DNA from 3 places in the Pseudomonas sp. 86_A genome. Region 1 is predicted to be linked to each of the others. Evidence: predicted binding sites of a transcription regulator. Region 1 holds the regulator's gene; each other region holds the start of a gene.
The links. The regulator FliA, encoded in region 1, starts transcription of late flagellar genes. The targets are predictions, from matches to a motif close to CTAAAGTTTNNNNNNNNNNNGCCGNTAA.
Positions count from the first base shown of each region.

Region 2: a site for FliA is predicted at 8,709-8,736, ahead of J5M57_RS11250 (methyl-accepting chemotaxis protein). Genes of this name have one in related genera too.
Region 3: a site for FliA is predicted at 4,415-4,442, ahead of J5M57_RS22055 (methyl-accepting chemotaxis protein). Genes of this name have one in related genera too.

Region 1 is NZ_JAFGYS010000003.1:117,435-127,893, reverse strand. Features, by position in the region: gene fliR (flagellar biosynthetic protein FliR) at 1-147, shown strand, start outside; gene flhB (flagellar biosynthesis protein FlhB) at 151-1,290, shown strand; gene J5M57_RS06170 (hypothetical protein) at 1,479-1,721, shown strand; partial or broken gene J5M57_RS06165 (flagellar biosynthetic protein FlhB) at 1,733-1,855, shown strand; gene J5M57_RS06160 (hypothetical protein) at 2,099-2,458, opposite strand; gene flhA (flagellar biosynthesis protein FlhA) at 3,092-5,221, shown strand; gene flhF (flagellar biosynthesis protein FlhF) at 5,233-6,573, shown strand; gene fleN (flagellar synthesis regulator FleN) at 6,687-7,517, shown strand; gene fliA (RNA polymerase sigma factor FliA) at 7,514-8,254, shown strand; gene J5M57_RS06135 (chemotaxis response regulator CheY) at 8,422-8,793, shown strand; gene J5M57_RS06130 (protein phosphatase CheZ) at 8,812-9,600, shown strand; gene J5M57_RS06125 (chemotaxis protein CheA) at 9,655-10,459, shown strand, end outside.
Region 2 is NZ_JAFGYS010000006.1:175,615-186,073, reverse strand. Features, by position in the region: gene lpxO (lipid A hydroxylase LpxO) at 1-339, opposite strand, end outside; gene J5M57_RS11290 (ABC-F family ATPase) at 731-2,317, shown strand; gene J5M57_RS11285 (MFS transporter) at 2,603-3,790, shown strand; gene J5M57_RS11280 (dienelactone hydrolase) at 3,925-4,962, opposite strand; gene J5M57_RS11275 (FMN-dependent NADH-azoreductase) at 5,201-5,812, opposite strand; gene J5M57_RS11270 (LysR substrate-binding domain-containing protein) at 5,938-6,846, shown strand; gene J5M57_RS11265 (MmcQ/YjbR family DNA-binding protein) at 6,843-7,202, shown strand; gene J5M57_RS11260 (DUF1294 domain-containing protein) at 7,318-7,734, opposite strand; gene J5M57_RS11255 (undecaprenyl-diphosphate phosphatase) at 7,731-8,561, opposite strand; gene J5M57_RS11250 (methyl-accepting chemotaxis protein) at 8,863-10,459, shown strand, end outside.
Region 3 is NZ_JAFGYS010000014.1:234,977-245,435, forward strand. Features, by position in the region: gene hutU (urocanate hydratase) at 1-4, opposite strand, end outside; gene J5M57_RS22030 (HutD family protein) at 500-1,072, opposite strand; gene hutC (histidine utilization repressor) at 1,069-1,737, opposite strand; gene J5M57_RS22040 (formimidoylglutamate deiminase) at 1,925-3,289, shown strand; gene J5M57_RS22045 (lipocalin family protein) at 3,380-3,949, opposite strand; gene J5M57_RS22050 (hypothetical protein) at 3,981-4,235, opposite strand; gene J5M57_RS22055 (methyl-accepting chemotaxis protein) at 4,518-6,410, shown strand; gene J5M57_RS22060 (DUF924 family protein) at 6,518-7,120, opposite strand; gene J5M57_RS22065 (class 1 fructose-bisphosphatase) at 7,124-8,134, opposite strand; gene J5M57_RS22070 (DUF3999 domain-containing protein) at 8,473-9,837, opposite strand; partial or broken gene J5M57_RS22075 (DUF2339 domain-containing protein) at 9,834-10,459, opposite strand, start outside.

The sequences.
Region 1 (10,459 bases):
TTGAACATCTTCTCCATCGGTTTTCCGCTGACCCTGGTCCTTGGCCTGTTCATTGTCTGGGTCGGTCTGGCGGACATTCTCAATCAGTATCAACCGCTGGCCACCGAGGCCTTGCAGTTGCTACGCGAACTGGCACGGGCGCGCTGAGGCATGGCTGAGAGCGAAAGCGGTCAGGACAAAACAGAAGACCCCACGGAGAAACGTAAAAAGGACTCCCGGGAGAAGGGTGAGATTGCTCGTTCCAAAGAGCTCAACACCCTGGCGGTGATGCTCGCGGGGGCCGGCGGCCTGCTGATCTTCGGCGGCCTGCTGGCGCAGGAGCTGATGGACCTGATGCGCCTGAATTTCACGCTGTCGCGGGAAGTGATCATGGATGAGAAATCCATGGGCACGTTTCTGCTGGTCTCGGGCAAGATCGCCCTGGTGGCGATTCAGCCGGTCATGATCACCCTGTTGCTGGCTGCGCTGATCGGGCCGATTTCCCTCGGTGGCTGGCTGTTCGCGGCGGGCTCCATGGCGCCGAAATTCAGCCGGATGAACCCGGGCGCCGGCCTCAAGCGCATGTTCTCGATGAAAGCGGTGATCGAGTTGGTCAAGGCGCTGGCCAAGTTTCTGATCACGCTGTTCGTGGCGCTGATGGTGTTGTCGGCAGACATCGATGACTTCCTGCGCATCGCCCACGAGCCGCTTGAGCAGGCGATCATTCATAGCGTGACACTGGTTGGCTGGAGTTCGCTGTGGCTGGCCTGCGGCCTGATCATCATCGCCGCCGTCGATGTGCCGGTGCAGCTCTGGGAAAGCCACAAGAAACTGCTGATGACCAAGCAGGAAGTGCGTGACGAGCACAAAGATCAGGAAGGCCGGCCAGAGGTCAAGCAGCGCATCCGCCAGACCCAGCGCGAGATGTCGCAACGGCGGATGATGGCGGCGATTCCTGACGCCGACGTGGTCATCACCAACCCGACCCACTACGCCGTTGCGCTCAAGTACGACGCGGAGAAGGGCGGGGCGCCGATGCTGCTGGCCAAGGGCAGCGATTTCCTCGCGCTGAAGATCCGCGAAATCGCCGTCGCCAACAACGTCATGCTCCTCGAATCGCCGGGGCTGGCACGTTCGATCTACTACTCCACCGAATTGGAGCAGGAAATCCCGGGCGGCCTGTACCTGGCGGTCGCCCAAGTGCTGGCCTACGTCTATCAGATCCGCCAGTACCGCGCCGGCAAGGGCAAGCGTCCGGACCCGCTGAAGGACGATCTGCCGATCCCGCCGGATTTGCGCCGCGATTCTTGATCCTGCTGCGCCTCGGATGGCCTGCTCGCGAAAGCGTCATTCCAGGCGCCGACATTTTCCCGAGACGGATGCCTTTGGTCTGAAAACGGGCATGACCTGTCAACTCTGACAGGTGTGCTTGCCTTCATTTTGCCGTTTGATTGCGCGGTGATTCCGCGCATTTCGCGCGCCTGTAAGGGAGCAAGGCAATGAAAGGTACGTTCAATCGTTATGATCCGAAAACCGGCAAAGGCACCATCACTCCAGATGCAGATCCTGTAGCGCAAGGGTTTTCTTTTGGCGCGGCGGCGGCGGGCGTCATGTTTGCGCAGGATTACCCGTTCAGCATTCCATTGGCCGAGGCCGGGCGCGTGAAGATCAAAAAGGGTAATGCGGTCGAATTCGATAAGCCATCAAAGGCTGATGGCGAAGCCACGAACCTGAAGTATTAGTTTTCCAGAAATCAGTCGCCCAGGTGCTGGCCTGCGTTTACCAGATCCGCCAGTACCGCGCCGGCTAGGGCAAGCGTCCGGATTCGCTGAAGGACGATTTGCCGATCCCGCCGGATTTGCGCCGCGATTCTTGACCTCACTGTGATGAAAAAACCGCCGCCCCGATTGACCGGTGCGACGGTTTTTTTATGCCCGACCCAATGATGCTTAGGCTCCTGCCGCAATCACCGTGGCGAGGGAGCTTGCTCCCGCTCGGCTGCGCAGCAGTCGTGAAACCAGAGCGCGCGGTCGGCCTGGAGGATCGAGTGGGCAGGTTTGGGTCTGCTGCGCAGCCCAGCGGGAGCAAGCTCCCTCGCCACAGGGGCTTGCCTGACTTCTTAGTCCGGCAGCTCCAGATTATCCAGCACTCGATTCACCGCCAGTTCCCCAAGCATTATCAGTTGCGCGATACCCTGCAGCGTCCTGCGCTGTGATGCGGGTATGAGATGGGCAAAGTCGTTGGTGATGGTTCTGGCTGAAGCCAGTGTTTCGCAGGCGTTGGCCAGCAACTCCTCGTTTTTGAAGTCGGCGGTAACGGCGTACATCCTGCGGGTTCTACGCGGCGGTGGAGTGGAGCCGGGCGTGCAGAGGTAGTGGTCGAGCGCACGGTCGGCGGCATCGTGGAGCTTTTTCGAATCGAGGGATTCGTAGGGGGAGGTGGGGTCGGTTTCGGGCGGGTTTGGCGTTGGTTTGATCATGTGAAGCTCCTAGAGTCGATGGGCCCGCGACCTTTCGCTGCGATACGAAAAGGAGGTGGCAGCTATACGCGGGTCGCAGACCGGGACTCTAGAACCGGCAGACCCGAAGGTCTCCCACGTACAGCCGCCATAAAAAAGCGGGTGTTGTGCGTCCAGAGATCGACGGGCTGCGAGACCCGATCGCTGATTCGTCAGCGACCTATCCACAGTAGAGCCCGCCCCCAAGGCGCACAAGCCGGCGGATTCTGGCGTAGCTGTAGGCAATGGCGCAAGGATGTGTAGCCTTGGAGGCGTGTCTGAAGGTGTCTTTTAAACGCCGGAGTTTAAAAGACGATTTGCGCTGACTGCACTGGCCCCTTCGCGAGCGGGCTCGCACCCACATTTGGATTGCATTTCAATCTGACATTTGCAATGCATTTCCCTGTAGGCCTTCGCCTGCTCGCGATAGCGGTCTGTGTGGTTTGATTGTATTGACTGGAAAATCCTCATCGCGAGCAGGCGAAGGCCTACATTGGTCGCGTTCACCTTCCTCTCTATTTCATTCCCCGGCAAAAGTTGGAAGGCTTCTTGCAGTAGCCGCCGTGCGCCTGCTTTGGGCGTCAAAAGTTTGCTTTAAAGGAACGGGGAAAACCGGTGGATCGCTCTCAGTTAATCAACAGCGCACGCTCGAACATTGCCGACCTCAGTCGAGGCAATCTGGGCGTGCCGTTGTTGCTGCTGGTCATGCTGGCGATGATGATGCTGCCAGTGCCGCCGTTCCTGCTGGACGTGTTCTTCACCTTCAACATCGCCCTGTCGATTGTCGTGCTGCTGGTCTGCGTGTACGCGCTGCGACCGCTGGATTTTGCGGTGTTCCCGACCATTCTGCTGGTGGCGACGCTGCTGCGGCTGGCGTTGAACGTGGCCTCGACGCGGGTGGTGATGCTCCACGGTCAGGACGGCCACGCCGCCGCCGGTAAGGTGATCCAGGCCTTTGGTGAGGTGGTGATCGGCGGTAACTACGTGGTCGGTATCGTGGTCTTCGCGATTCTGATGATCATCAACTTCGTCGTGGTGACCAAGGGTGCCGGGCGGATTTCCGAGGTGAGCGCGCGTTTCACCCTCGATGCGATGCCCGGCAAACAAATGGCGATCGACGCCGACCTCAACGCCGGCCTGATCGACCAGAACCAGGCGAAGCTGCGCCGCCAGGAAGTGGCCCAGGAAGCCGAGTTCTACGGTTCGATGGATGGTGCCAGCAAGTTCGTCCGTGGTGACGCCATCGCTGGCCTGCTGATTCTGTTCATCAACCTCATCGGCGGCATGGCCGTCGGTATCTTCCAGCACAACATGTCGTTCGCCGACGCTGGCAAGGTGTACGCCTTGCTGACCATCGGTGACGGTTTGGTGGCGCAATTGCCATCACTGTTGTTATCGACAGCGGCCGCGATCATGGTGACCCGTGCTTCCGGTTCGGAAGACATGGGCAAACAGATCAATCGGCAGATGTTCGCTTCGCCCAAAGCCTTGGCGGTGGCGGCCGGTCTGATGGCGGTCATGGGCCTGGTGCCGGGCATGCCGCACTTCTCGTTCCTGAGCATGGCTGCGCTGGCGGCCGGTGGCGCTTACCTGTTCTGGAAAAAGCAGAACGTCGCCAAGGTCCAGGCGCTGCAAGAAGTTCAGCGTCAGCAGGAACTGCTGCCGTCGCCGGCCCGCGCCATGGAAACCAAGGAGCTGGGCTGGGATGACGTGACCCCGATCGACATGATTGGCCTCGAGGTCGGCTATCGCCTGATCCCGCTGGTGGATCGCAATCAGGGTGGGCAATTGCTGGCGCGGATCAAGGGCGTGCGCAAGAAGCTTTCGCAGGATCTGGGCTTTCTGATGCCGACCGTGCACATCCGCGACAACCTCGATCTGGCGCCGAGCGCCTATCGCCTGACCCTGATGGGCGTGATCCTCGCCGAAGCCGAGATCTACCCGGACCGCGAACTGGCGATCAACCCGGGACAGGTCTACGGCTCGCTCAACGGCATTACCGCCAAAGATCCGGCTTTCGGTCTGGAAGCGGTGTGGATCGAAGTCAGCCAGCGTGCGCAGGCGCAGTCGCTCGGTTACACCGTGGTCGACGCCAGTACCGTGGTCGCGACCCACTTGAACCAGATTCTGTACAAGCACTCCAGTGAGCTGATCGGCCACGAAGAAGTGCAGCAACTCATGCAATTGTTGGCCAAAAGCTCGCCGAAACTGGCTGAAGAGCTGGTGCCGGGTGTGGTCTCGCTGTCGCAGTTGCTCAAAGTGCTGCAGGCGCTGCTGGCCGAACACGTGCCGGTGCGCGATATCCGCAGCATTGCCGAAGCGATCGCCAACAACGCCGCCAAGAGTCAAGATACCGCCGCGTTGGTGGCCGCCGTACGCGTCGGCGTATCCCGCGCCATCGTCCAAAGCATTGTAGGCACTGACTCCGAGCTGCCTGTGATCACCTTGGAACCAAGGTTGGAACAAATATTGCTCAATAGTCTGCAGAAGGCAGGACAAGGCTCGGAAGAGGGCGTTCTGCTGGAGCCAAGCATGGCCGAGAAGCTGCAGCGTTCGCTCATCGAAGCGGCGCAGCGTCAGGAAATGCAAGGTCAGCCGGTGATCCTGTTGGTAGCAGGCCCGATCCGCGCGATGCTCTCGCGCTTTGGCCGCCTCGCCGTCCCAGGGCTGCACGTGCTGGCCTACCAGGAAATACCGGACAACAAGCAAGTGACCATCGTTGCGACAGTAGGGCCCAACGGCTGAGGTAGTGGTTTATGCAAGTTAAGCGTTTCTTTGCCGCCGATATGCGTCAGGCCATGAAGCTGGTTCGTGATGAGCTGGGCGCTGATGCCGCCATCATTGGCAACCGCCGCATTGCCGGCGGTGTCGAGTTGACGGCGGCACTGGATTACAAATTGTCGGCGCTGGCGCCACGGGTACCGAACATGGAACTCGAAGATGAGCTGCGCAAGACCCAGTCGCGCATCGTCACCGCCCAGGCCGAGCTGAGCCTGCGTGGCGAAGCCGATGGCAATAGCAATCGCCAGATCTTCGCCGGGCTGCCGTTGACGGCCGGCCTGCCGCTGACCGCTGCCGAGCCGCTGAGCGAACCGACTTACGCCGCCCCGGCGCGTCCGGCCCCGGCACCTGCACAGGCGTCCGGCGGTGTCGATCCGCGTGCACTGGACTCGATGCGTTTCGAACTCAACAGCCTGCGCGAGCTGATGGAAGTGCAACTCGGCACCCTGGCCTGGAATCAACTGCAGGGCAGTCGTCCGGCGCAAGCCAACCTGTATCGCCGTCTGCAACGTATCGGCCTGTCCGGCCCGTTGTCGCGCGACCTGCTGGCGATGATCACTGACATCGAAGAACCGCGTCAGGCCTGGCGCATGCTGCTCGCGCACCTGGCGCGGATGATTTCCGTACCGGAAGTCGAGCCGCTGGAAGAGGGCGGTATCATTGCCATGGTCGGCCCGGCCGGCATGGGCAAGACCACCACCCTGGCCAAGCTCGCCGCGCGCTACGTGCTCAAGTACGGCGCGCAGAATGTCGCGCTGGTCAGCATGGACAGCTTCCGCATCGGCGCGCAGGAACAACTCAAGACCCTGGGGCGGATTCTCAATGTGCCGGTGACCCACGTTGATCCGGGCCAGTCGCTGGTGCAGGCGCTGGATCCGTTGCTGCGCAAACGCGTGGTGCTGATCGATACCGCCGGCCTGCAGGCCAGCGATCCGGCACTGCGCATGCAGCTGGAAAGCCTGGCCGGGCGTGGCATCCGTTCAAAAAATTATCTGGTTCTGGCAACCACCAGCCAGAAACAGGTTCTAACCGCCGCTTATCACAGTTATAAGCGTTGCGGGCTTGCCGGCTGCATCCTGACTAAACTGGATGAGACGGCCAGCCTTGGCGAAGTGTTGAGCCTGGCGATCAGTCATGAATTGCCGGTCGCGTACCTGACCGATGGCCCACGGATTCCGGATGATCTGCATCTGCCGCGGCGTCATCAACTGGTCAGCCGCGCCGTCAGCGTGCAAATGCAGGAAGAACCCAGCGAAGAAGCCATGGCTGACATGTTCGCTGATATCTACCACAGCCCGACCAAGCAGGTTGGCTGAGGTAATGAACAGTTTTTGTACCTACATCGATGGTCTGCCATGCATTGTTCCGGTTGAGAACGCGCAGCCAGTAATGTGGCCTCCGTCTATGCAAGACAAGGTAAAGAAATAACATGGGCAGCATGCATCCCGTACAGGTGATCGCGGTGACCGGCGGCAAAGGTGGCGTCGGCAAGACTAACGTGTCAGTGAACTTGTCTCTGGCGCTGGCAGAGCTTGGCCGTCGGGTCATGCTGCTGGACGCCGACCTGGGGCTGGCGAACGTTGACGTTCTGCTGGGACTGACCCCCAAACGTACACTGGCCGACGTGATCGAAGGCCGCTGCGAGCTGCGCGACGTGCTGTTGCAGGGTCCCGGCGGGATCCGCATCGTGCCGGCCGCGTCCGGCACGCAAAGCATGGTTCATCTGAGCCCGGCGCAACACGCCGGTCTGATTCAGGCCTTCAGCGACATCGGCGACAACCTCGATGTGCTGGTGATTGATACCGCTGCGGGTATTGGTGACTCGGTAGTCAGTTTCGTTCGCGCAGCGCAGGAAGTGTTGCTGGTGGTCTGCGACGAGCCGACCTCGATCACCGACGCCTACGCGCTGATCAAACTGCTCAACCGCGACTATGGCATGAACCGCTTCCGCGTCCTCGCCAACATGGCGCAGAGCCCGCAGGAAGGGCGCAACCTGTTCGCCAAGTTGACCAAGGTCACGGATCGTTTCCTCGACGTCGCCTTACAATACGTCGGCGCGGTGCCGTACGACGAAAGCGTGCGCAAGGCAGTGCAGAAGCAGCGAGCGGTCTATGAAGCCTTCCCGCGTTCCAAGTGCGCGCTGGCGTTCAAGGCGATCGCGCAGAAGGTCGATACCTGGCCGCTGCCTGCCAACCCGCGCGGTCACCTGGAGTTTTTCGTCGAGCGCCTCGTGCAGCAAACAGCAGGGCCTGTGTTATGACCGCGAGCGGTATGAACTACTACAAGAAGTCGGCACGTGACGCGCAGTACGAGTTGATCGAGCGTTACGCGCCACTGGTCAAGCGCATTGCCTATCACTTGCTGGCGCGCTTGCCGGCGAGTGTGCAGGTCGAGGATCTGATTCAGGCCGGGATGATCGGTCTGCTTGAAGTTTCGACCAAATATGACGCCAGCAAGGGCGCCAGTTTCGAAACGTACGCGGGCATTCGAATCCGCGGCGCGATGCTCGACGAAGTGCGCAAAGGGGATTGGGCACCACGCTCGGTTCACCGCAACACCCGTATGGTCAGCGACGCAATTCGCTCAATTGAAGCTAAAACCGGCCGTGATGCTAAAGATCACGAAGTTGCGGCCGAACTCCAATTGAGTCTCGACGATTACTACGGGATTTTGAATGACACGCTGGGCAGCCGGCTGTTCAGTTTCGACGACCTGTTGCAGGACGGCGAACACGAAGGGCTGCACGAGGATGGCGCCAGTGCTCATCTTGAGCCGTCACGCGATCTGGAAGATGAACGCTTCCAGGCAGCGCTGGCGGACGCGATTGCCAATTTGCCGGAGCGTGAGCGACTGGTGTTGGCGCTGTACTACGACGAAGAGCTGAACCTCAAGGAAATCGGTGAAGTCCTTGGCGTCAGTGAATCGCGGGTCAGCCAGTTACACAGCCAGTGCGCGGCCCGCTTGCGGGGGCGTTTGGGGGAGTGGCGAGCGCGCTGAAGGCAGTGTGGGGACACTGCGAACGAGGCTGGTGCGGTGATGAACGGCACCGGTCTTGCTCTGTTGTGCTCCAGACAGTCATCGAGTGCTTTGCCGGATTGATTGAAATGGCGCGTCCAGGTGCTGGGCGCGTTTAAGACTGCTTGGAGGTCGAATTGGACAAGAACATGAAAATCCTCATCGTTGATGACTTCTCAACGATGCGGCGGATCATCAAGAACCTGCTGCGTGATCTGGGGTTCACCAACACCGTCGAGGCCGACGATGGCACCACTGCCATTCCGGTGCTCAACAGCGGAAGCATCGACTTTCTGGTAACGGACTGGAACATGCCGGGCATGACCGGTATCGACCTGCTGCGCCACGTGCGTGCCGATGAAAAACTCAAGCACCTGCCGGTGCTGATGGTGACGGCAGAAGCCAAGCGCGAGCAGATCATCGAAGCGGCCCAGGCCGGTGTAAACGGCTACGTGGTCAAACCTTTCACGGCTCAGGCGCTGAAAGAAAAAATCGAGAAGATTTTCGAACGCATCGGCTGATGAACGCGCGGGGGAGCTATGGAGCATAAAGAATCTTCACAGGGCGATTTCGAATCGACCCTGAAAAAACACGCGGTCGAACTGGTCGAGAGCCTTGAAAAAGGCAGGTTCGGCGACGCTGTGCAACTGATCCATGAGCTCAATCAGACCCGTGACCGCGGCCTGTATCAGGAAGTGGGCAAGCTCACACGCGAACTGCACAGTGCGATCGTCAACTTCCAGATCGATCCGCACATGCCGCAGGCCGAGGAAGTGTCGCAAATCACCGACGCCACCGAACGCCTGGGCTATGTGGTCAAGCTGACCGAAGCCGCGGCCAACCGCACCATGGATCTGGTGGAAAGCGCTACCCCGGTGGTCAATGGCCTGGCTGAAGAAGCCCAGGCCCTGAGCACCGATTGGGGCCGTTTCATGCGCCGTGAGGTCGGGGCTGAAGAGTTCCGCGAACTGGCGCGCCGGGTCGACGGTTTTCTGTCGCGCAGCAGCACGGACAACCGTGCGGTGTCGAGCAACCTCAACGACATCCTGCTGGCTCAGGATTACCAGGACCTGACCGGTCAGGTGATCAAGCGTGTGACCCAACTGGTCACCGAAGTCGAAAGCAATTTGCTCAAACTCGTGCTCATGGCCAGTCAGGTCGACCGCTTTGCGGGCATCGAACATGACCGCGCCGCGATGCTTGCAGAAAAAGATCCACAAAAACATCTCTCGCAGGGTGAAGGTCCGCAGATTCATGCCGATAAACGAGAAGACGTTGTGTCCGGTCAGGACGATGTGGACGATTTGTTATCCAGCCTCGGATTCTAGAGTTTTGGAATTTTAGGTTTTTTGGGTTTTTAGACCTGTAGGAGCACCCCATTAATGAGCTTCGGCGCCGATGAAGAGATCCTTCAGGATTTCCTGGTTGAGGCCGGCGAGATTCTTGAGCAACTGTCCGAACAACTGGTCGAGCTGGAAAGCCGCCCGGATGACGCAGATCTGCTCAACGCAATTTTTCGCGGTTTCCACACTGTAAAAGGGGGCGCCGGCTTCCTTCAGCTCAACGAGCTGGTGGAGTGCTGTCACATCGCCGAAAACGTGTTCGACATCCTGCGCAAGGGTGAGCGTCGCGTTGATGCAGAACTGATGGACGTGGTGCTTGAAGCACTGGACGCGGTGAACGGCATGTTCAGCGAAGTCCGTGAACGTGCCCCGATCACGGCTGCGACTCCGGAACTGCTGGCCGCGCTGGCGCGTCTGGCCGAGCCGCAATCGGCCGATGAAGCCCCGGCTTCGCCGGTGGCCGAGATGATCGAAGAACTGGTCGTCGAAAGCGATGCCGGCGATTCGGGCGACATCACCGATAACGAATTTGAACAGCTGCTGGATTCGCTGAACGCCGCCAAGGCCGAAGCCGAAGCCCCGGCCGCTGCTGCACCTGCGCCGGCTGCCGATGCGGCCGCCAGCGATGAAATCACCGACGCTGAATTCGAGTCGTTGCTCGATCAGTTGCACGGCAAAGGCCAGTTCGCGCCGGACGCTGTCGCACCGACAGCCACTGCTGCGGCGGCGCCTGCTGCAGGCGACAGCTCGGACATCACCGACGACGAATTCGAAGCGCTGCTCGACCAGTTGCACGGCAAGGGCAACTTTGCCGTTGAAGCGCTGGAGTCGGCGATCGCCTCGG
Region 2 (10,459 bases), on a different contig from region 1:
CCACTTGAGGTAGAAACGTTTCCAGCCACTTTTGAAGAACGAGTTGAAACCGACGTCATCGTACTGATTCGAGCGCTTGATCTCGCCAGCGCGCAGCAGGTCCTGCCCTTCCTGACGGATTTCTTCCCAGTGCGCCTGCAACGGGCTCAAGTCGGGAAATTCGGCAGGATCAAGATACGGCTTGTTCGGCTTCTTCGAGAACAGGTAGAGGAAGCAGTTGATCGGGGCCAGAAACGTCGAGTGATCGCTCAGTTGACGGCCCAGTTTGTGACGCACACGCCCACGCAAGTGAACGTATGCAATCGAAATGACATAAATAGCGGCAATGATGAGTTTCACGGAAATCGTCACACGTCAAAAGTGAACAAACTGCGCGCCTGCCGGCCGGTGGCCCAGGGTCTGATGCAGTGGCATGAATACAAATACTATCCCGGTGGCACTTCCTTGAGCCCATGCCGTTGGCGGCTATTGGATAATCGGATGGCATTTTAGCCATACTTTGTAACCAATGGTGAACCGCATCTGTGAAAAACTGTCCGCTGAATCCGCCAATCAGCAGGCGCGGCATCATCGCCCTATCGTTTAAAGAGCCAGACCAGTACAATCGCCGCCAAACTTTACGCGCCCCCCTTGGTTGATGACGGGACTGTCCCGCATCAGCGCACTTCTACTCGGGCCCAGCGCTCCGGCCGCACCCTCGCTATTTAAGAATGCTTCGCAGGAAAAACTCTTGATTTCTACAGCTAACATCACGATGCAGTTCGGCGCCAAGCCGCTCTTCGAAAACGTTTCGGTCAAATTCAACGGCGGCAACCGTTACGGTCTGATCGGCGCCAACGGTTGCGGCAAGTCGACCTTCATGAAAATCCTCGGCGGCGATCTTGATCCGTCCGGCGGTCAGGTCATGCTCGAGCCGAATGTACGCCTGGGTAAGCTGCGTCAGGATCAGTTCGCCTACGAAGAATTCACCGTGATCGACACCGTGATCATGGGTCACGAAGAGCTGTGGAAGGTCAAGGCCGAGCGCGATCGCATCTACTCGCTGGCGGAAATGAGCGAAGAAGACGGCATGGCCGTGGCCGAGCTGGAAACCGAGTTCGCCGAAATGGACGGCTACACCGCCGAATCCCGTGCGGGCGAGCTGTTGTTGGGTCTGGGCATTCCGCTGGAACAGCATTTCGGCCCGATGAGCGAAGTTTCGCCAGGCTGGAAACTGCGCGTATTGCTGGCTCAGGCGCTGTTCTCCGATCCGGAAGTGCTGTTGCTCGACGAACCGACCAACCACCTGGACATCAACACCATTCGCTGGCTGGAAAACATCCTGACCCAGCGTAACAGCCTGATGATCATCATCTCTCACGACCGTCACTTCCTGAACAGCGTGTGCACGCACATGGCTGACCTGGATTACGGCGAGCTGCGCCTGTTCCCGGGCAACTACGATGAGTACATGACCGTGGCGACCCAGTCCCGCGAGCAGCTGCTGTCGGACAACGCCAAGAAGAAAGCGCAGATTTCCGAGCTGCAATCGTTCGTCAGCCGCTTCTCGGCCAACGCCTCGAAAGCCAAGCAGGCCACTTCCCGCGCCAAGGCGATCGACAAGATCCAGCTGGCCGAGGTCAAGCCTTCCAGCCGTGTCAGCCCGTTCATCCGCTTCGAGCAGAACAAAAAGCTGCACCGCCAGGCGGTCATGGTCGAAAAAATGGCCAAAGGCTTCGACGGCAAGCCACTGTTCAAGGACTTCAGCTTCCAGATTGAAGCTGGCGAGCGCGTAGCGATCATCGGCCCGAACGGTATCGGCAAAACCACCCTGCTGCGCACCCTGGTCAACGAACTGACTCCGGATGCCGGTAGCGTCAAGTGGACCGACGCCGCGGAACTGGGCTACTACGCGCAGGACCACGCGCACGACTTCGAAGACGATGTCACCCTGTTCGACTGGATGGGTCAGTGGACCCAGGGCGAGCAGATGATTCGCGGGACTTTGGGGCGCATGCTGTTCTCCAACGATGAGATCCTCAAGTCGGTCAAAGTGATTTCCGGTGGTGAGCAGGGTCGCATGCTGTTCGGCAAGCTGATCCTGCAAAAGCCGAACGTGCTGATCATGGACGAACCGACCAACCACTTGGACATGGAATCGATCGAGGCGCTGAACCTGGCGCTGGAAAACTACCCGGGCACGCTGATCTTCGTCAGCCACGACCGTGAGTTCGTATCGTCCCTGGCCACGCGCATCATCGAGCTGAGCCCGAATGGCGTGACTGACTTCAGCGGCACTTACGATGACTACCTGCGTAGTCAGGGCGTGGTGTTCTAAGAGCAGCGTCAAGTGCTGAGTTGCTAGCTGCAAGATAAAAAGCCCTGTCCTTGTGACGGGGCTTTTTGCATTCCAGAGCCAGTAGCTATAAGGGTACCGACACCATCGCGAGCAGGCTCACTCCTACAGGGGGACGCATTTCAACTGTAGGAGTGAGCCTGCTCGCGATGAGGCCATCCGCACCACATCACTCCCGGACCAGGAAAAATAGTTAGCCTGCTTCCTTTTATATCAGCGCCACGCCATGATGCCGACTCTCCTACCGCCGCCCGCGAACGAGTCCTCATGTCTGCGCAGCAACTGCCCCCGCAAAGCTCCATGGCGATCACCCTGCAGATCGTCTCCATCGTGTTCTACACCTTCGTCGCTTTCCTGTGCATCGGCCTGCCGATTGCGGTGCTGCCCGGTTATGTCCATGAACAGCTGGGTTTCAGCGCCGTTATTGCGGGCCTGGTGATCGGCTCGCAGTACCTGGCCACCCTGCTCAGCCGGCCAATGGCCGGGCGCATGTCCGACACCATCGGCACCAAACGCGCGATTGTTTATGGTTTGTCAGGAATTGTGCTCAGCGGGTTGCTGACCCTGATCTCGACGTTGCTGCAGGACTTCCCGCTGCCCAGCCTGCTGATTCTGATCGTCGGACGGCTGTTGCTCGGCATCGCACAGGGCTTGATCGGGGTCGGCACCATCAGCTGGTGCATGGGCCAGCTCGGCACCGAGCACACCGCAAGGTCGATCGGCTGGAACGGCATCGCCTCCTACGGCGCGATTGCGATTGGCGCGCCGCTGGGTGTGGTCATGGTCGCCGATTACGGTTTTATCAGCCTGGGCATCGCCCTGTCGGTACTGGCGGCGGGCGCCCTGGTGTTGATCCGCAATAAACCCTCGGTGCCGGTGGTACGCGGCGAACGGCTGCCTTTTTGGGCGGTGTTCGGACGCATTGCACCGTTTGGCGCCAGTTTGAGCCTGGCGTCCATCGGTTACGGCACGCTGACCACGTTCATCACCCTCTATTACCTTAACCGGGGCTGGAGTGGCGCGGCGTATTGCCTGACAGTCTTCGGCGCGTGTTTCATCCTGTCGCGGCTGCTGTTCATTTCGGCCATCAGCCGTTTTGGCGGATTCAATTCGGCGATTGCCTGCATGAGCATCGAAATCGTCGGGCTGGTGATGCTGTGGCTGGCGCCTTCCACCGTGTTCGCGTTGATCGGCGCAGGGCTGGCCGGCGTCGGCTTGTCGCTGGTGTATCCGGCGCTGGGGGTTGAGGCGATCAAACAGGTGCCCAATTCCAGCCGGGGTTCGGGGCTGGGGGCGTATGCGGTGTTTTTCGATCTGGCGCTGGCGATTGCCGGGCCGCTAATGGGCGCGGTGGCGCTGAACCTGGGGTATTCGTGGATTTTCTTCAGCGCCGCGATGCTGTCGGTGACCGGGCTGGGATTGACTTTGCTGCTCAGGCGCCGCGCCAAGACCTAAGGTCTGGCGAAATACTTTGTAGGAGTGAGCCTGCTCGCGATAGCGGAGGGTCAGTCGACATCTCCTTCACTGACACTCCGCTATCGCGAGCAGGCTCACTCCTACATTGGATCAGCGGTGTTTGTGGAATCGGGTTATTGATCCGCGGTCTGCATTCCCGCCCGGCTCGGCCGGCCCAGCGTGCGCGAGAAGAACTGTCCGGCTTCGGAGATCAGGTTGCGGTGGATGTCTTCGCGGTCCACGCCGTCGGCGTCCGTGCACAGCGCCGGCATGGCGCGGATCTGCTCTTCGTTGCACGGCGCCATGAACACGAAGTGCCCTGCCCCGGCGAGCAATTTGAAGTCCGGCGCGGTCGGCAGTTTGCGCGCCAGGGCCGCGGCGTTCTTGTCGAAGGCCACCAGTTTGTCGCCGTCGCCGCTGTACAGCAGCACCGGCACATGCACGTCGGCCAGGGTGTGACGACCAAACTTCAGGCTCAGCGGCGCCATCAACAGCAGCGCATGCACACGCGGATCGGCGACCGGCTGCAAGTCATCGCGATCGACGATCAATTCGCCCTGAGTGTTGCAGGCATCGCGGTCGTCCGGGCGCTCCTGGCAGTAACGGCGCAGGCGATCCAGATCCGGCTGGGCGCCGGAGAGAATCAACGCAGTCTCGCCACCGGCCGAATAACCAATCACCCCCACCTGATCGGCGTTGACGAACGGCGAAAGCATCGAGTCGCCGAGGGTGGCGGTGATCGCTTCGGAAATCTGGATCGGCCGCCCGTACAGATTGCTCAGCGTGCCAAGTCGGCTGTGGTCTTTGGAGTTGTCGCCGGGATGAATCACCGCGACCACGACAAAACCCTTGCGGGCCAGCGAGGTGGCGAGGTCATGCAGGGCGATGGGCGTGCCGGTGTTGCCGTGGGACAACATCAGCATCGGAAAGCGGCCGATGGCGACCTTGGTGTCTTCGCCGGCCTCGACCTTGTAGCCTTCAAGCAGGCTGGTGTGCTCGCGGTCGCTGGAAGGATAGAAAGCGATGGCGCGCATCGGTTGCAGGTCCAGCGGATCGAGGAATGTCATTTCGTGGTAACCGACACTCCACACGGGGTGTCGCCCGGGCGCGGCATGCACTGAACCGAGGCTGCCAAGCAGGCAAATCAGTAACGTTGCACAAAGACGCATCATGGGATGGCCCACCCTGTGTTACTCAATCGAAAGATCCTTTGTGTTCCGACACGCCCGAAACCCTGAGGTTCGGTAATCCGGCGCGGCGTTGCACTCAGACGTTGATCGTTTGACTGCATAACCCGGGCCAGATTATGCAACAGTCAGAAACAAAAAACTCCGCATCTGGCCCTTGCAGAACCAGAATACAGAGTTTTTTGAGGCGCTACCTGAACCGCAGCTGGTCTTTACGCAATGCTTACGCAGCGGCGAACAATTGCTCGCTGATCTTCGCCTGAGCAGCGCTCATCGCGTTGTTGCGTACTTCTTCACCGTAGGCCAGACCTTCGGCACGGACGATTTCGATGTCGGTGATGCCGAGGAAGCCCAGTACCAGCTTCAGATATTCTTCGTGAGCGATGCCGCTCGCCTGACCAGCATGAATGCCGCCGGAGGTGGAAACGATCACGACTTTCTTGCCACCGCACAGGCCTTCAGGACCCGCTTCGGTGTAACGGAAGGTCTGGCCGGCAACGGCGACACGGTCGATCCAGGCCTTGAGCTGGGTCGGCACGGTGAAGTTGTACATCGGCGCGGCGATCACGATGGCGTCGGCAGCGATGAACTCGGCCAGGGTCGAGGCGCTCAGCTCGGCTTCGTGCTGTTGCGCAGCGTCGCGCAGTTCAGCGGTGGTGCCGGCGGCCACCAGGGTGGTCGACGAGAAGTGGCTGATGGCGTCGGCGGCCAGGTCGCGGTAGGTCACCACGGCGGTAGGCTCGGCGGCTTGCCAGGCTTTGACGACTTGACTGCTCAACTGACGGGAAGCCGAGTTGTCGCCCAGAATGCTCGAATCGATGTGCAGCAGTTTCATGTGGAATCTCCTGGAAAGAATCGCCGGTGGCGACGGAATGGAGACAATCCTACGGAAGAAACCAATAGCTGATTAGCCGCCGACAATGCGATAGTTCGTCCCACTGATAGAACGGTGGATTTTTCATGCAGGATCTCAACGATCTCTACTATTTCGCAAAGGTGGTTGAGGCCGGTGGTTTCGCGGCGGCCGGGCGTTTGCTGGGCATCCCCAAGTCGCGACTGTCGCGACGTATTGCCGAACTCGAAGAACGTCTCGGCGCCCGCCTGCTGCAACGCACCACCCGCCAGTTGAACCTGACCGCCGTCGGCGAGCGTTATTTGCGCCATTGCCAAGCCATGTTGCTCGAAGCGGAAATGGCCGATGAAGCCGTCGCCAGCATGTCCAGCGAGCCCAAAGGACGCCTGCGTGTGTCGTGTCCCACCGGGCTGGCCCGGGAAATGCTGCCGTGGGTGATCAGTGAATTCCTTGGCAAGTTCCCCCAGGTACAACTGGAGGTGGTGCTGCTCAATCGACGCGTTGACCTGGTCGCCGAAGGCTTCGACGTCGCCCTGCGCGTGCGTGAACTGGGCGATGAAGATCCGCTGCTGGTCACCCGTCGTCTGCGCCAGGCACAAATGGTCGTGGTGGCCAGCCCGGCCTTTGTCCAGGGCAAGACAATCCGCCACCCGCAAGACCTGAAGTCGCTGCCGGTGCTCGGCGCGCTGGAAGCGGACCGCATGGTCCACGTGCGTTTGCTCGATCAACAGGGCAACAGCGTCGAATTGAACATGGAAGCGCGGCTGGGCATCGATGATTTCATCGTACGCAAGGCCTGCGTGCTGGCCGGCCAGGGCTTTACCCTGCTGCCGATGATGTATTGCGAGGCCGACCTTGAGAGCGGCGCGCTGGTGCAACTGCTGCCCGAGTGGTCGTTGCCTGCCGGCTGGTTGCAGGCGGTGTATCCGCATCGGCGCGGGGTAATGCCGGCGGTGCGGGCGTGGATCGATCACTTGGTCGAATCGTTCAATGCGTGTGGGGAGCGACTGTTATGACAAAAGGAAAGATGAACGAAGCGGATGTTGCCGCCTTCTGCCTCGCCTTGCCGGGCGCGCGGGAGGATTACAAATGGGGCGGCGTGCGGGTGTTCTCGATTGCCGGCAACAAGATGTTCGCCTTGCAGGGGCTGCGCGGGGATTCCCTGGCATTCAAGGTCGACAAGGATCTGTTTCTCGGCCATTGCGACCGCCCGGGCATTCACCCGGCGCCTTATCTGGCGCGGGCGCAGTGGATCATCATGCACCCGCCCTACCCGCTGGGCGCGGAAGAATTGCGCGGGTTGCTGACGCGCTCGCATCAGTTGGTGGTGAGCAAGTTGCCGAAGAAAAACCGAATCGGATTACTGCTCTAAACCCGATCCTTGTAGGAGTGAGCCTGCTCGCGATAGCGGTGTATCAGTCGACATCTCTTTGACTGATGCGACGCCATCGCGAGCAGGCTCACTCCTACACGGGATTTGTGGTGATTTAGAACAATGAAAGCAGGTTCGAACCGAGAAACAACTGGTCGATCCAGAACACCTGATGCAGCGCCACGATCGCCCAGAACAGAATCTGAAACGACACCTTGCGCGTCTTGTGCCGGAACACCTGCTGGGCAAGCAGCGCACCGGGCCAGCCGCCGGCCAGCTCCAATGCATGCAGGATGTTTTCCGGGGTGCGCCAGGCGTCGACGCGGGCCTTGCGCTTGTCCGCCCAGTACATGAAAAACGTCAATACGCTGACCACGCCATAGGCGGCCAGCGGTACCAGCGAAATTCCCTGCAGCCACATCGACAGCGCGCCGAACAGCGGCAATGCGCAGACGATCAGCAGCACCGCCAGTTTCAATTTCAGATGCTGAATACCGCCGCCGGACGGGCGACGTGCGCGGGAGTCACTCATGGCTTGGCCGCCGACCAGTCCACCCAGCCGAACTGCCAGGTCGCGAGAATCACCAGACCAAAGACAATCCGATACCAGGCGAACGCCGCGTAGCTGTGGCTGGCGATGAACTTGAGCAGACCGCGCACGGCGATCATGGCGAAGATGAACGCGGTGACGAAGCCAATGGCGAACACCGGGAAGTCCGCCGGTACGAACAGATGGCGATACTTGTAGCCCGAGTACACCGCTGCACCGACCATGGTCGGCATCGCCAGGAAAAACGAGAATTCGGTCGCGGTCTTGCGCGATAGGCCGAACAGCAGGCCACCGATAATCGTCGAACCGGAACGCGAGGTGCCGGGAATCATTGCCAGGCACTGTGCGAAACCGACTTTCAGCGCGTCTTTCCAGGTGATCTCGTCCACGGTTTCGGCGTGCACTGCATGTTGCCGACGCTCGGCCCACAACATGATCACGCCACCCACCACCAGCGCGGTGGCAACGGTGATCGGGTTGAACAGGTATTGATGAATCAGATCAGCAAAAATCACCCCCAACACCACTGCCGGCAGAAACGCGATCAGCAGATTGGCGGTGAAACGCCGCGCACTCGGCTGGGTCGGCAAGCCGATCACTACATCGAGAATCTTGCGGCGAAACTCCCAGACCACCGCGAGGATCGCGCCGAGCTGAATGATGATGTTGAACGCCATGGCCCGTTCGCCGCCGAAGTCGAGCAGGTCGGCGACAATGATCTGGTGTCCGGTACTGGAAATGGGCAAAAACTCCGTCAGCCCCTCTACAACTCCAAGAATCAGTGCCTGCAAGGCGGTCCAAAGATCCATCAATCCCCCAAAGAGCGATGCACGCGGGCATGCTCCGATAATTTTTTTACGTTCACTGCGTTCAGCGTAGCGGTTTGTTGCTGTACCGATTCCGCGCACACAGGATCCACACGAAACGGTCAAAATTCCGTGAAATATCAACTTGGATTCAGGTTTTCGCGCGCGGGGCCGAAATCCTAACAGACAAGCCTTAATAGTGCTGCGGCGTTATACGACTTGGGTCGCGTATGCCCGACCACTCAAACGTGGTTGGATGCTGGCGTTGATTTATTACAAGAAAAAGAAATGGAGTGACAGCGTTATGAACAGCTTGCGCAGTGTGTCGATCAGCCGACGCTTGTGGCTCATTTTGATTGTGGCGGTGGTCATGTTGTTGACCTTGGGCGTGTTGATGCTCAAGCAGATCCACGATGACCTGTACCACGCCAAGGCCCAGAAAACCCAGCATGTAGTGCAGACCGCCAGCGGCCTGCTGACCTACTATCACGACCTGGAAACCGCCGGCACCCTCACCCGCGACGCCGCGCAGAAACAGGCGCTGACCGCCATTCGCGGCCTGCGCTACGACCAAAGCGACTACTTTTGGATCAACGACCTCACACCGGTGATGGTCATGCACCCGACCAACCCCAAGCTTGAAGGCCAGAATCTCTCGGCGATCCGCGACCCGGACGGTTTTGCGGTGTTCAACGAGATGGTCGCGATCGCCAGAAGCAAGGGCGCGGGCATGGTCAATTACCGCTGGCCCAAGCCCGGCGCCAGCGAGCCGGTGGCGAAAACTTCTTACGTCAAACTGTTCGAGCCGTGGGGCTGGGTGCTCGGCTCCGGCGTCTATATCGATGACGTGCAGAGCGAGTTCCAGGGCCAGGTGATCAAGGCTTCGGTAATCGGCTTGGTGATTGCCGTGATCATGGCCCTGCTGGTGATTCTGATTGCCCGCAGCATCGTGCGCCCGTTGCAGGAATCGGTGAACGCCATGGCCAACATCGCCAGCGGCGAAAGCGACCTGACCCGCAGCCTCGACACCCACGGCCAGGACGAAGTCACGCAACTGGCGCATCACTTCAATGCCTTTACCGCCAAGTTGCGCCGGGTCATCGGTGACTTGCAGGTGTCGGCCAGTGCGCTGGGCCAGTCGTCCAGCGAACTGGGCAACGATGCCACCCAGGCCCAGCAACGCAGCCAGCAGCAATCGCAGCAGATGGAGTTGGTGGCGACCGCGATCAACGAAGTGACCTACGGCGTGCAGGACGTGGCAAAAAATGCCGAGCACGCCGCCGCGGAAATGCGCGACGCCGAAGCCCAGGCGCAACAGGGCCAGATCAACATCGATGGCAGCCTGCAACAGATCGACAAGCTGTCCGGGACCATTGATCAGGCGGTCGAAGTGATTCGTACGCTGGCGGCGGAAAGCACGCAGATCGGCAGCGTGCTGGAGGTGATCCGTTCGATTGCCGAGCAGACCAACCTGCTGGCGCTCAATGCGGCCATTGAAGCCGCCCGCGCCGGTGAGCAGGGCCGAGGCTTTGCGGTGGTGGCCGATGAAGTGCGTCTGCTGGCCCAGCGCACGCAGAAATCGACGGCAGAAATCCAGGCCATGATCGAACGTCTGCAGAATCACTCGGAGGCGGCGGTCAAGGTCATCGGCGACAGCAGCAAGGCGTCGCAACTGACCATCGAACAGGCCGGCCTCGCCGGTGCCAGCCTCAACGCCATCGGCCAGGCGCTGCGCAATCTCAATGGTCTGAACGCTTCGATTGCCAGTGCCACGCTGCAACAGGCGCATGTGGTCGAGGACATTAACCAGAACGTGACCCAAGCGGCCGGGCTGTCCCACAGCACGGCGCTGGCGGCGGAACAGTCGAGCGCGGCGAGCGTGAAGCTTGGCCAATTGAGCG
Region 3 (10,459 bases), on a different contig from region 1:
TCATTTTGTTGTCAGTCACGAAAGAGACTCCTCAGCGATCAATTCAAACCAACCCTGGCAGTGGGCAAGCAGCCTGCGCGCCTCAATGCGCGACAAGCGAATCAGTGGACGCTGCGGACTTATACGCATACGTCTTTACTTGTACATACAAGCATATGCAATCAAGCGGCCAACTTGCTGGAGGGGCGTTCAGGAAAAATCGCGGACAGGGCTACAGAGCGCCTGAAACAAGGCTTTCGGCGCTGATGAAAATTTTCGCGGATGTGTTCGGGGGGAATGGACGGCTGTTACGAAGGCGGGGTTTTGCGCCACGCTGGGGCGTTCGGTAACAAGTTGGTGCGTGAAGGGAAACAGAGCTTGTGAATGCAATTGTGGCGAGGGAGCTTGCTCCCGCTGGGCTGCGAAGCGGCCCAAAATCGGTGTTGACCGGAATGGGGAGTCCTTCGGCCTCCAGCGGGAGCAAGCTCCCTCGCCACAGGGGATTTGCAGAATACAGGGATCAGCGTGCGGTCAGTTCGATCACGCAGCAACCGCCATTGACCGCGACCTCAACCAGCCCGGTGTTACCGTCCAGTTGCAGGCAATCATGCCGTCCAAGCTGCGCGGTCTTTTCACCGACCGTTACTTCGAGCAACTCACTGACACTGAACACCAGCACCGTCGATGCCGAGCTGAAAAACCGCTGCTCACCGTCCAGCCACTGCAGTCGTGCGCTGTAGCGCTGCGGTGCGTAGATCAGGTTGAAGTCGCGAATGGCGCCGCCGAGCAGCGTGCACGACACCTGGCTCTCACCACTGAAAGCGAACGGGTCGAGCGGTAACAGCGGGCGTGTGTCATCGCCGTCGACACACAGGGTCATGCCATCGCCCTGCAACACCGTGATGACTCGCTGGTAACCGATAAAGGTCGAAAAACCGCCCGACTCGGCAATGTCGGCAATCGACAGGCGCCAGCCGAAACCCTCAAGGCCTGCGCCGGCGTCGCGGGTGATTTCTTCAGTGCTGCCGCCGCCGTTTTTCCACGGCATGCGCGGGTAACCCTCGGCGCGTAAAACTTTCACTTCACTGCTCATTTATGAAAGCGTCCTTCCAGACGATGACGGGAACCTGGGTGGATCAGGCGCGCCGCCGTCACCGGCTGGCGCCCCGACCACGTGCGGCGGCGGATCAACAGGCACGGCTCGCCTTTTTCGATCTGCAGCAACTTGCACTCGGACGGCTCGGCGAGGATCGCTTCGACCACGTGCTCGCCCTCGGTCAGCGGCGCCACCTGGTTGAGATAGGCGTAAGGGGTTTGCAGGGTGAAGTCCTGCTTGAGGTATTCCGGAGCGACCAGCGCGTTGACGAAACGGTCTTCGATTTGCACCGGAATGTCGTTTTCGTAATGCACGATCAGCGAATGGAAGACCTTCTGCCCTTCGCGCATGTCCAGCGCCAGTGCGCGCTCGGAACCGGCGGCCTCTTCTTCTAGGGTGATCACCTGGCAGGTGTGGCGATGGCCACGGGAGGCGATTTCGTCGGCGATGTTGTGCACTTCGAACAGCGCAGACTGGCTCTTCGGTTCGGCGACGAACGTGCCGACGCCTTGCATGCGCACCAGCAGGCCGTCGGCAGTCATCTCGCGCAGCGCGCGGTTGATGGTCATGCGACTGAAGCCGAGCTGGTTGACCAGCTCGCTTTCCGACGGCACGCGGTAGTGCGGCGGCCAGTTACCGCTGTCGATCTGCTGGGTGATCATCTGTTTGACGCGGGCGTACAAGGGCGCCGGACTGTCGCCCAGGTTCGCGGCCAACGGGGAGACTGGAGGCGGAGTCGGCACGGTTGATCCCTGTTCATTGATGAAAGTGACTAGCTTGCCGGAGTTTACCGGGCAGGCAAACGTCTGTATATGTATATACAAATAACACACGATGGGGTGCTGAACCATGTCCGCCTTCTTTGCCGAACGCGCGCTGCTGCCTAACGGATGGGCCAACAATGTACGTCTTGAGGTCAGCGCCGAAGGCGTGTTGACCCAAATCCTGGCCGATTCCACCGCAGATGGCGCCGAACGGCTGAGCGGTCCGCTGTTGCCGGGCATGCCCAATCTGCACTCCCACGCTTTCCAGCGCGCGATGGCCGGCCTGGCCGAAGTGGCCGGCAATCCCAATGACAGTTTCTGGACCTGGCGCGACCTGATGTATCGGCTGGTCGGAAAAATCAGCCCGGAGCAACTCGGCGTCATCGCCCGTCAGCTGTACATTGAGATGCTCAAGGCCGGTTATACCTCGGTCGCCGAATTCCATTACGTGCATCACGACAATAACGGCCAGCCTTACGCCGACCCGGCTGAACTGGCGCTACGCATCAGCCAGGCCGCGAGTGAAAGTGGCATCGGCCTGACCCTGCTGCCGGTGCTCTACAGCCACGCAGGTTTTGGCGGGCAGACGCCGAACGACGGCCAGCGCCGCTTCATCAACAGCACCGAAAACTACCTGAATCTGCAGTCGCGCCTGCAGCCACTGCTGGCGCAGCAAAAGGCACAATCGCTGGGGTTGTGCTTCCACTCGTTACGCGCGGTCACCCCGCAGCAGATCAGCGAAGTGCTGGCGGCCAGCGACAAACAGTGCCCGGTGCACATTCACATCGCCGAACAGCAGAAGGAAGTCGATGACTGCCTGAGCTGGAGCGGTCGCCGTCCGTTGCAATGGCTCTACGAAAACACCGAGGTCGATCAGCGCTGGTGCCTGGTCCACGCGACCCACGCCAACCTGGAAGAAGTCACGCTGATGGCCAAGAGTCGCGCCATTGCCGGCCTGTGCCTGACCACGGAAGCCAACCTCGGCGACGGGATCTTCCCGGCGGTGGATTTCCTCGCCCAGGGCGGGCGCATGGGCATCGGTTCGGACAGCCATGTCTCGCTCAGCGTGGTCGAAGAACTGCGTTGGCTGGAATACGGCCAGCGCCTGCGCGATCAACGCCGCAACCGCTTGTATGGCGCGGATCAGCCGATGGTCGGGCGCACCCTGTATGACGCCGCGCTGGAGGGCGGCGCCCAGGCGCTGGGGCAACCGATTGGCGCACTGAAGGTTGGCAAGCGTGCGGACTGGATCGTGCTGGATGGCAATGATCCGTATCTGGCCACGGCCCAAGGTGACGGGATCCTGAATCGCTGGTTGTTCGCCGGCGGCGATCGCCAGGTGCGCGATGTGCTGGTCAACGGCCAGTGGGTGGTGCGTGACGGGCGGCATGCTGGCGAAGAAGACAGTGCTCGCGCGTTCACCCAGGTTCTGCGCGAACTTTTAGGCTAAGAAAAGCAAAAGATCGCAGCCTGCGGCAGCGCCTACATGGAAATGAGATGGTTCCAGTAGGGGCTGCCGAAGGCTGCGATCTTTTCGCTCTTAATTCGAAGTTTTGGCCATCTGCCGATCGGTCGCGCGCCAGATCAGTCGCGTGGTGTCATAACCCTGCTGCCGCGCCTTGCTCAGCAGCTCCTCACGCACCACACCGTTGACGGTCGGCGTGCGGGACAGCAGCCAGAGGTATTTGCGGCTCGGGTCGCCGACAATGGCGGTCTTGTAGTCATCGCTGACGTACAGCACCCAGTATTCACCTTTCGCCACACCCGGAATCAGCCGTGAGAACCAGGTATCGAATTCGACCCACAGTTTGTCGGTCTTGCCCGGCACCTGTGGATAAGCCTGGCCCTTGGCCTCTTCCCACTGCCAGTCGGCAGTCAGGCAGCGATTGAGCACATCGACGTTGCCGTCAGGCCTGAGCGCGTAATGGGCTTCGGACTGCGCGCAATTGCGCTGGAAGTACATCGGCAATCGCGCCAGTTCGTACCAGGTGCCCTGGTAACGCTTGAGGTTGACGCTGTGGACTGTCTTGGGCGCCAGCGGATCTTCACCGTGCGTGGCGCAGCCGGCCAGTACCAGGCCGGCAAAAAGAACAAACAATAACCGCTTCATTATTTTTCTCCCGTGGGCGCGTAGCCCCGGATTACTTCAGGCCTTGGCCGGAAAACATCAACACTTTGTCACCGGCGTACTGCACGCTGATAAAGCTTTTCTGGTCGCCCCAGGTGCAACTGGACATGCCGAGCGCGCCCGAGCAGTCAGTGGGTTTGCCGAGCAGCGTCTCCACTTCGGCCTTGGCCATGCCGGCCGAAAGCTTGGAATAGTTTTCCTGATTGACCTTGCTGCACGCGGCCAGCAGCACGCAAAAAGTCAGAAGGGCGATAGATCGCAGCGACATGAAGTAACTCCTGGAGCGGAAGGGGGGTGGCATGGCGCCAACCAGAAGCTTAGAAGAGAAAACCCCTTTCTGGTTCCCCACGCGGGTGGCTATTTATTGCTCCGCTCGTCTGGCATTTACCGGCAAATCAGCGACTTTTTGCGGCTATTGAGCATTTCGTCGCATTTCCTCAAAACCGCCTAATCTTTGGCGCGCCGCGGTCGAAATAAGAGCAGCGCAAAGCCTCCGAGTGTGGCAAATTGCCGCCCTTTCTCGACCAGCCCCTTCGCGGTAGTTCATTCGATGACCAGAAACATGAAATTCAGCCACAAGATCTTGTTGGCTGCCGCCCTCGTGGTGGCCGTTGCGTTCGCCTGTTTCATTTTCTTCAACGACTATCGACAACGCGAAGCCCTGAGCAGCAGCACCGAGGCCTCGATGCAGGAGCTGGGCAGCCTCACCACCAGCAACATCCAGACCTGGCTGGAAAGCCGCATCCAGTTGCTGCAATCGCTGTCGCAGCAAGTCGCCGCCGACGGCAGCGCCCCCGCCAGCCTGAAACGCATCATCGACCTGCCCGCCTACACCGGCAATTTCCAGCTCAGCTACTTCGGTGGCGCTGACGGCGTGATGTTCTCCGTACCCGCCGGCAATCGTGCGCCGGACTACGATCCGCGCGCCCGTGGCTGGTACAAGGCGGCCACCAGCGCCCAGCAGACCATCGTCACCGAGCCGTACATCGCCGCCTCGTCGGGCAAACTGGTGATCACCGTCGCCACTCCGGTGCAGCGTCAGGGCCAGATGATCGGTGTGGCCGGTGCGGACATCGACCTGACCAGCGTCAGCGCGATCATCAACTCGCTCAACTTTGGTGGCCACGGCCATGCGTTCATCGTCAGCGCCGATGGCAAAATCCTGATCCACCCGGACAGCAAACTGGTGCTCAAGACGCTCGCCGAGGCCTACCCGAACGGCGCACCGAAAGTCAGCCCGGGCCTGAAAGAAGTCGAGTTCGACGGCAAGACCCAACTGATCTCGTTCACCCGCGTCAACGGCGTGCCATCGGCCGACTGGTATGTGGCGCTGGTGCTGGACAAGGACACCGCGTTCTCGATGCTCAGCGAGTTCCGCACCTCGGCGCTGATCGCCATGGTGATTGCCGTTGTGATCATCATCGCCCTGCTGGGCATGCTGATCCGCGTACTGATGCAGCCGCTGCTGACCATGGGCCGTGCGATGCACGACATCGCCGAAGGTGAAGGCGACCTGACCAAGCGTCTGGTGATTCACGGCCACGACGAATTCGGTGCGCTGGGCCTGTCGTTCAACCGCTTCGTCGAGCGTATTCATACCTCGATCCGCGAAGTGTCCTCGGCCACCGGTCAGGTCAACGAAGTCGCCCTGCGCGTGGTCGCAGCGTCGAACTCGTCGATGTACAACTCCGACCAGCAAGCCAGCCGCACCAACAGCGTGGCCGCCGCGATTAACCAACTCGGCGCCGCCGCTCAGGAAATCGCGCAGAACGCCGCCCTCGCCTCGCAGCACTCCAGCGATGCGCGCAGCCTGGCGGTCGATGGTCAGCAGGTTGTGGATAAAACCATCCACGCCATGCAGCAACTGTCGGCAAAGATCAGCGACTCCTGCGGCAACATCGAAACCCTGAACAGCAACACGGTGAACATCGGGCAGATTCTGGAGGTGATCACCAGTATCTCGCAACAGACCAACCTGCTGGCGCTCAACGCCGCCATCGAAGCAGCCCGCGCCGGTGAGGCCGGGCGTGGTTTCGCCGTGGTTGCTGACGAGGTGCGCAACCTCGCGCACCGCACTCAGGACTCGGCGCAGCAAGTGCAGAAGATGATCGAAGAACTGCAAGTCGGCGCGCGTCAGGCGGTGAGCATCATGACCGAGAGCCAACGCGAGAGCGAAAGCAGCGTCGGCATCGCCAACCAGGCGGGCGAACGCCTGGGCAGCGTGACCCAGCGCATTGGCGAGATCGACGGCATGAACCAGTCGGTGGCCACCGCGACCGAGGAGCAGACCGCCGTGGTCGAGTCGATCAACGTCGACATCAACGAGATCAACACGCTGAACCAGGAAGGTGTGGAGAACTTGCAGGCGACGTTGCGGGCGTGCTCCGACCTTGAGCAGCAGGCGTCGCGTCTCAAGCAATTGGTCGGCAGCTTCCGCATTTAAAGCGCTGCCACTGGCCCCTTCGCGAGCAGGCTCGCTCCCACATTGGAATGCATTTCAACTGTGGGAGCGAGCCTGCTCGCGAAGAGGGATTGAGTCGCGATGAAGATTTAGAACCGTGAACCCGGCTCAGACAAAAACGCCAATTCCTCCGCCGTAGACTCCCGCCCCAACACCGCATTGCGATGCGGAAACCGTCCAAACCGTGCAATCACTTTCTGATGCCGCTCGGCATAGTCCAGATTGTCGGCAAACACCGCACGCTGCGCTTGCGGCTGCTCAGCCACCAGTTCGATAAAGCGCGAAACCGCTTCGTTCTGCACCGCGAGGTTTTCGCAGTGTTCGAAGACGAGGTAGATGAATACGCGCTGGATCGGCTTCAGTTGCCGATCAAAGTCCGCAGCGATGCCTTGCGCGACGAGTTTTTGTGCACGCAGATCACCGGAAAATGCCTTGGGAGTATCGCGATAGATCATTCGCGGTAGCTGATCGAGCAACAGCACCACCGCCAGCCAACCTTCGGGACATTGCGTCCACTCGGTCAATCCGCCCGCGAGGGCCTGATCGACAAAGACCCCGAAACGCTCACGCGCTTCGAGGTCTTGGCTGTCACGCTTGCCGAACCACAACTTGCCCTTGTCAGCCGAGATTTCGTCCGGTGATTCGGCGTGTCCGAACCACCAATCGAGCAACGGCTGCCAGGGCGCGTGCATGGTTTATTCCTTGTGGTATGCCGTGGCGCGCGCCACTTCTTCTTTCGAGCCGAGGAACACCGCTACACGCTGGTGCAGGCCTTCTGGCTTGATGTCGAGGATGCGCTGGTGGCCGTCGGTGGACGCGCCGCCGGCCTGTTCCACCAGGAACGACATCGGGTTGGCTTCGTACATCAGACGCAGTTTGCCCGGCTTCGACGGCTCGCGGCTGTCACGTGGGTACATGAACAGACCACCACGGGTCAGGATGCGGTGCACGTCGGCGACCATCGCGGCAACCCAGCGCATGTTGTAGTTCTTCTTCAGCGGACCTTCTTCGCCGGCCAGCAGTTCGCTGACGTAGCGTTGTACCGGGGCTTCCCAGTGGCGCTGGTTGGACATGTTGATCGCGAATTCCTGGGTGGTTTCAGGAATGGTGATGTCTTCGTGAGTCAGGACGAAGCTGCCCATTTCGCGGTCCAGGGTGAAGCCTTTGACGCCGTCGCCCAAGGTCAGCACCAGCATGGTTTGTGGGCCGTAGATCGCGTAACCGGCGGCCACTTGCTGGGTGCCTGGCTGCAGGAAGGCTTTTTCGTTCAGTGGCTCGTTCTGGCTCAGGTATTCGTTCGGGCAACGCAGTACCGAGAAGATGGTGCCGACCGGGGCGTTGATGTCGATGTTCGACGAACCGTCCAGTGGATCGAACACCAGCAGGTACGCGCCTTTCGGGTATTTGCCCGGGATCTGGTAGGCATTGTCCATTTCTTCGGACGCCATGCCGGCCAGGTGACCGCCCCATTCGTTGGCTTCGAGCAGGATCTCGTTCGACAGCACGTCGAGCTTCTTCTGCACTTCGCCTTGGACGTTTTCAGTGCCCATGCTGCCCAGAACACCACCCAGGGCGCCTTTGGACACGGCGTGGCTGATCTCTTTGCAAGCACGCGCCACCACTTCGATCAGGAAACGCAGATCGGCAGGAGTGTTATTGCTGCGGGTCTGCTCAATCAAATAGCGACTCAGGGTAACGCGGGACATGGACGGCTCCGGTGGAATGGGGGGCTAAAAACCCGCGCAGTTTACAGGGAGTCTGAAAACGTAGCGAGCGAAGACGCCCGGTAACGTGCGTTGGGGTGTATTTGCCTGCATGAGACGTGATTGTCGATGGAGAGTTCAGGTAGCGGGTTTAGCGTAGTCCGGTTCGGGACGGGTGGTGCAGGGTGATCGCGACAGTTTGAGGATTTTTGTTGTTTGATCGGCCGTCATCGCTGGCAAGCCAGCTCCCACAGGTTCTTGGGTGTACACGAACCAGATGAACGACCGAGATCACTGTGGGAGCTGGCTTGCTCGCGAATGGCGCGCAGCGCCAGCCATGCTCAGGAGTTGGTCGGTGGCTTGCGCAGCAGACTCGCCGCCATCGCCCCGAGGAACACCACGCTCACCAGCAACACCGCCCACAGACCGATCTTCTTCCAATTGGTCTCAGCCACCGCTGCGGTGGTTGCCGGCGAGGTCTGCGTCGCAACCGCTTCTCCCTGCACCTTCGCCTGGCCCAGCGTCGCGAGTTTCTCCGGTTTGAAATCCGGAATCAGCGTGCTCAGTGGCAGGTTCGCGGTTTTCACCGTCGAATTGCCCAGCGCCAGACTGTAAGGCCCGTCACCACGGGCAAGGAAAATCACCTGGGTCGCCCGCACTGCGTATTTCAGGCTCGGTGCCTGCTCGCCAAGTCCGCCGCCGCGTTCGTCCACCGTCAGTTTCAGTTGCTGCACAGGCTGCCCATACAGCTGCAATTCGTTCTGCACCACGTCCTGACCATTCTGGGTCAGGCGGTACAGCAAGCCGTTGCTCAGTGTCTGCCACGGCAGGCTGCTCTCGCGCCGGCCGGCCAGCGTCACCGGGGCCAGGCTGTTCGGTTGCTTGAGTTCCACCTGCACCCGCTCGACGTTCAGCCCCATCGGCAACTGCCAGGTGTACTCGCCCGCCTTGGCGCTGCTGCCCGCCAACGCTGGCGACCAGACCAACGGCAGCGGCACGTTGCGCGGGTCGCTGCTTTTCAGTTGCGCCGAAGTCAGCGTCGGTGCCGAATTCGGCGATTCCCATAGCAAGCGCACATAGCGTGCGGATTGCCCGGGTAACGTCACTTCATGCTGTTCGATGCGCTCATCGGAAAAGGTCAGCCGCGCCACCTGCCCCTCGCCCCACGCCTGCCAGTGCTGCAAGTCGTCGCTGGCCTCAATGCTGAAGCGCTGAAAGCCGTCGCGTTCGCTGGTCCAGTCGAGAGTCAGCTGCTGCAACGGTGCCTTGATCGCACTGGCGTCGAGCAGCCAGCCACGCAGCACTTCTTCGCCGGCCTCCAGTTGAGTGGACGGCTGCACCTCCACCAGCGTGCCGGTGGTGGTCGATTGCACGCGCACGTTGGGCGCACGCTCGTTGGCGTCGGCGGCGTTGTACAGCGGGAACCACTTCACGTCATGCAACTGACCGTCATCGCGGGTCTGCGCCGATTCCCGGGCCAGGGCGTAGGCTTGCGGTTCGCCGGCGGCGTTGAATACGCGCAGGTCGCTGAGATCGGTCTGGCGTGCCTGCAATTGCGCGCTCAACGGCAATTCGAGGCGATACCAGGGGCCGTTGCCACTGACCGCCAGCGGCACCTGCGTGGCGAAGTCCGCCGGTTTTTCCTGGGCGCCGGCAGCCATCACCACGCCCAACGCCAACCACCCCAGATTCAGCATGCGACTCAAGATGAAACTCCTTCAATGTCCGGCACGGGTTTGTCCGCCGCCGGTTCGGCTTCGACGCGCTTGGGCGGCAGCGGAGCAAAATAGCCCACCACCAGCAGCAACACGCCGACGCCGATAAACGAGACGATCCGCGCCAGTCCGCCACGGTTGCTCAATTCGACAAAAACCAGTTTCGCCACCACCAGCGCAATCAGCGCCGCGCCGATCAGCCACACCTCGCGCCGGTGACGCAGATGCCCGCCGATCATCAGGCCCAGCGCCATCAGGGTCCAGACGATGGACAACCCGGCCTGCACCAGCATCGATTCGAGCAGCAGATCCAGCTCGAACGGGATTCCCGCCCAATGGTGCGCGGCGCGGGTCACCAGCGCGGTGCAGAACGCGAATAGCGACACCCCGGCAACCAGTTGCGTGGCGTACTCGGCGTAATCCTTGCGCAGCGCAAACTGCGTCACCGCATGGCGCGACCACACGTACACCCCGAACAGCGCGAACAGCAGGCCCAACTCCAGCGGGTTGAGCAGCGGCACGTACGGCAGCGGTTCGGCGTTGCCATCGCTGACGCCATTGGCCAGCCAGAACCACGCCAGCATCAGCACCGCCAGGGGCGCCGCCGCGTACA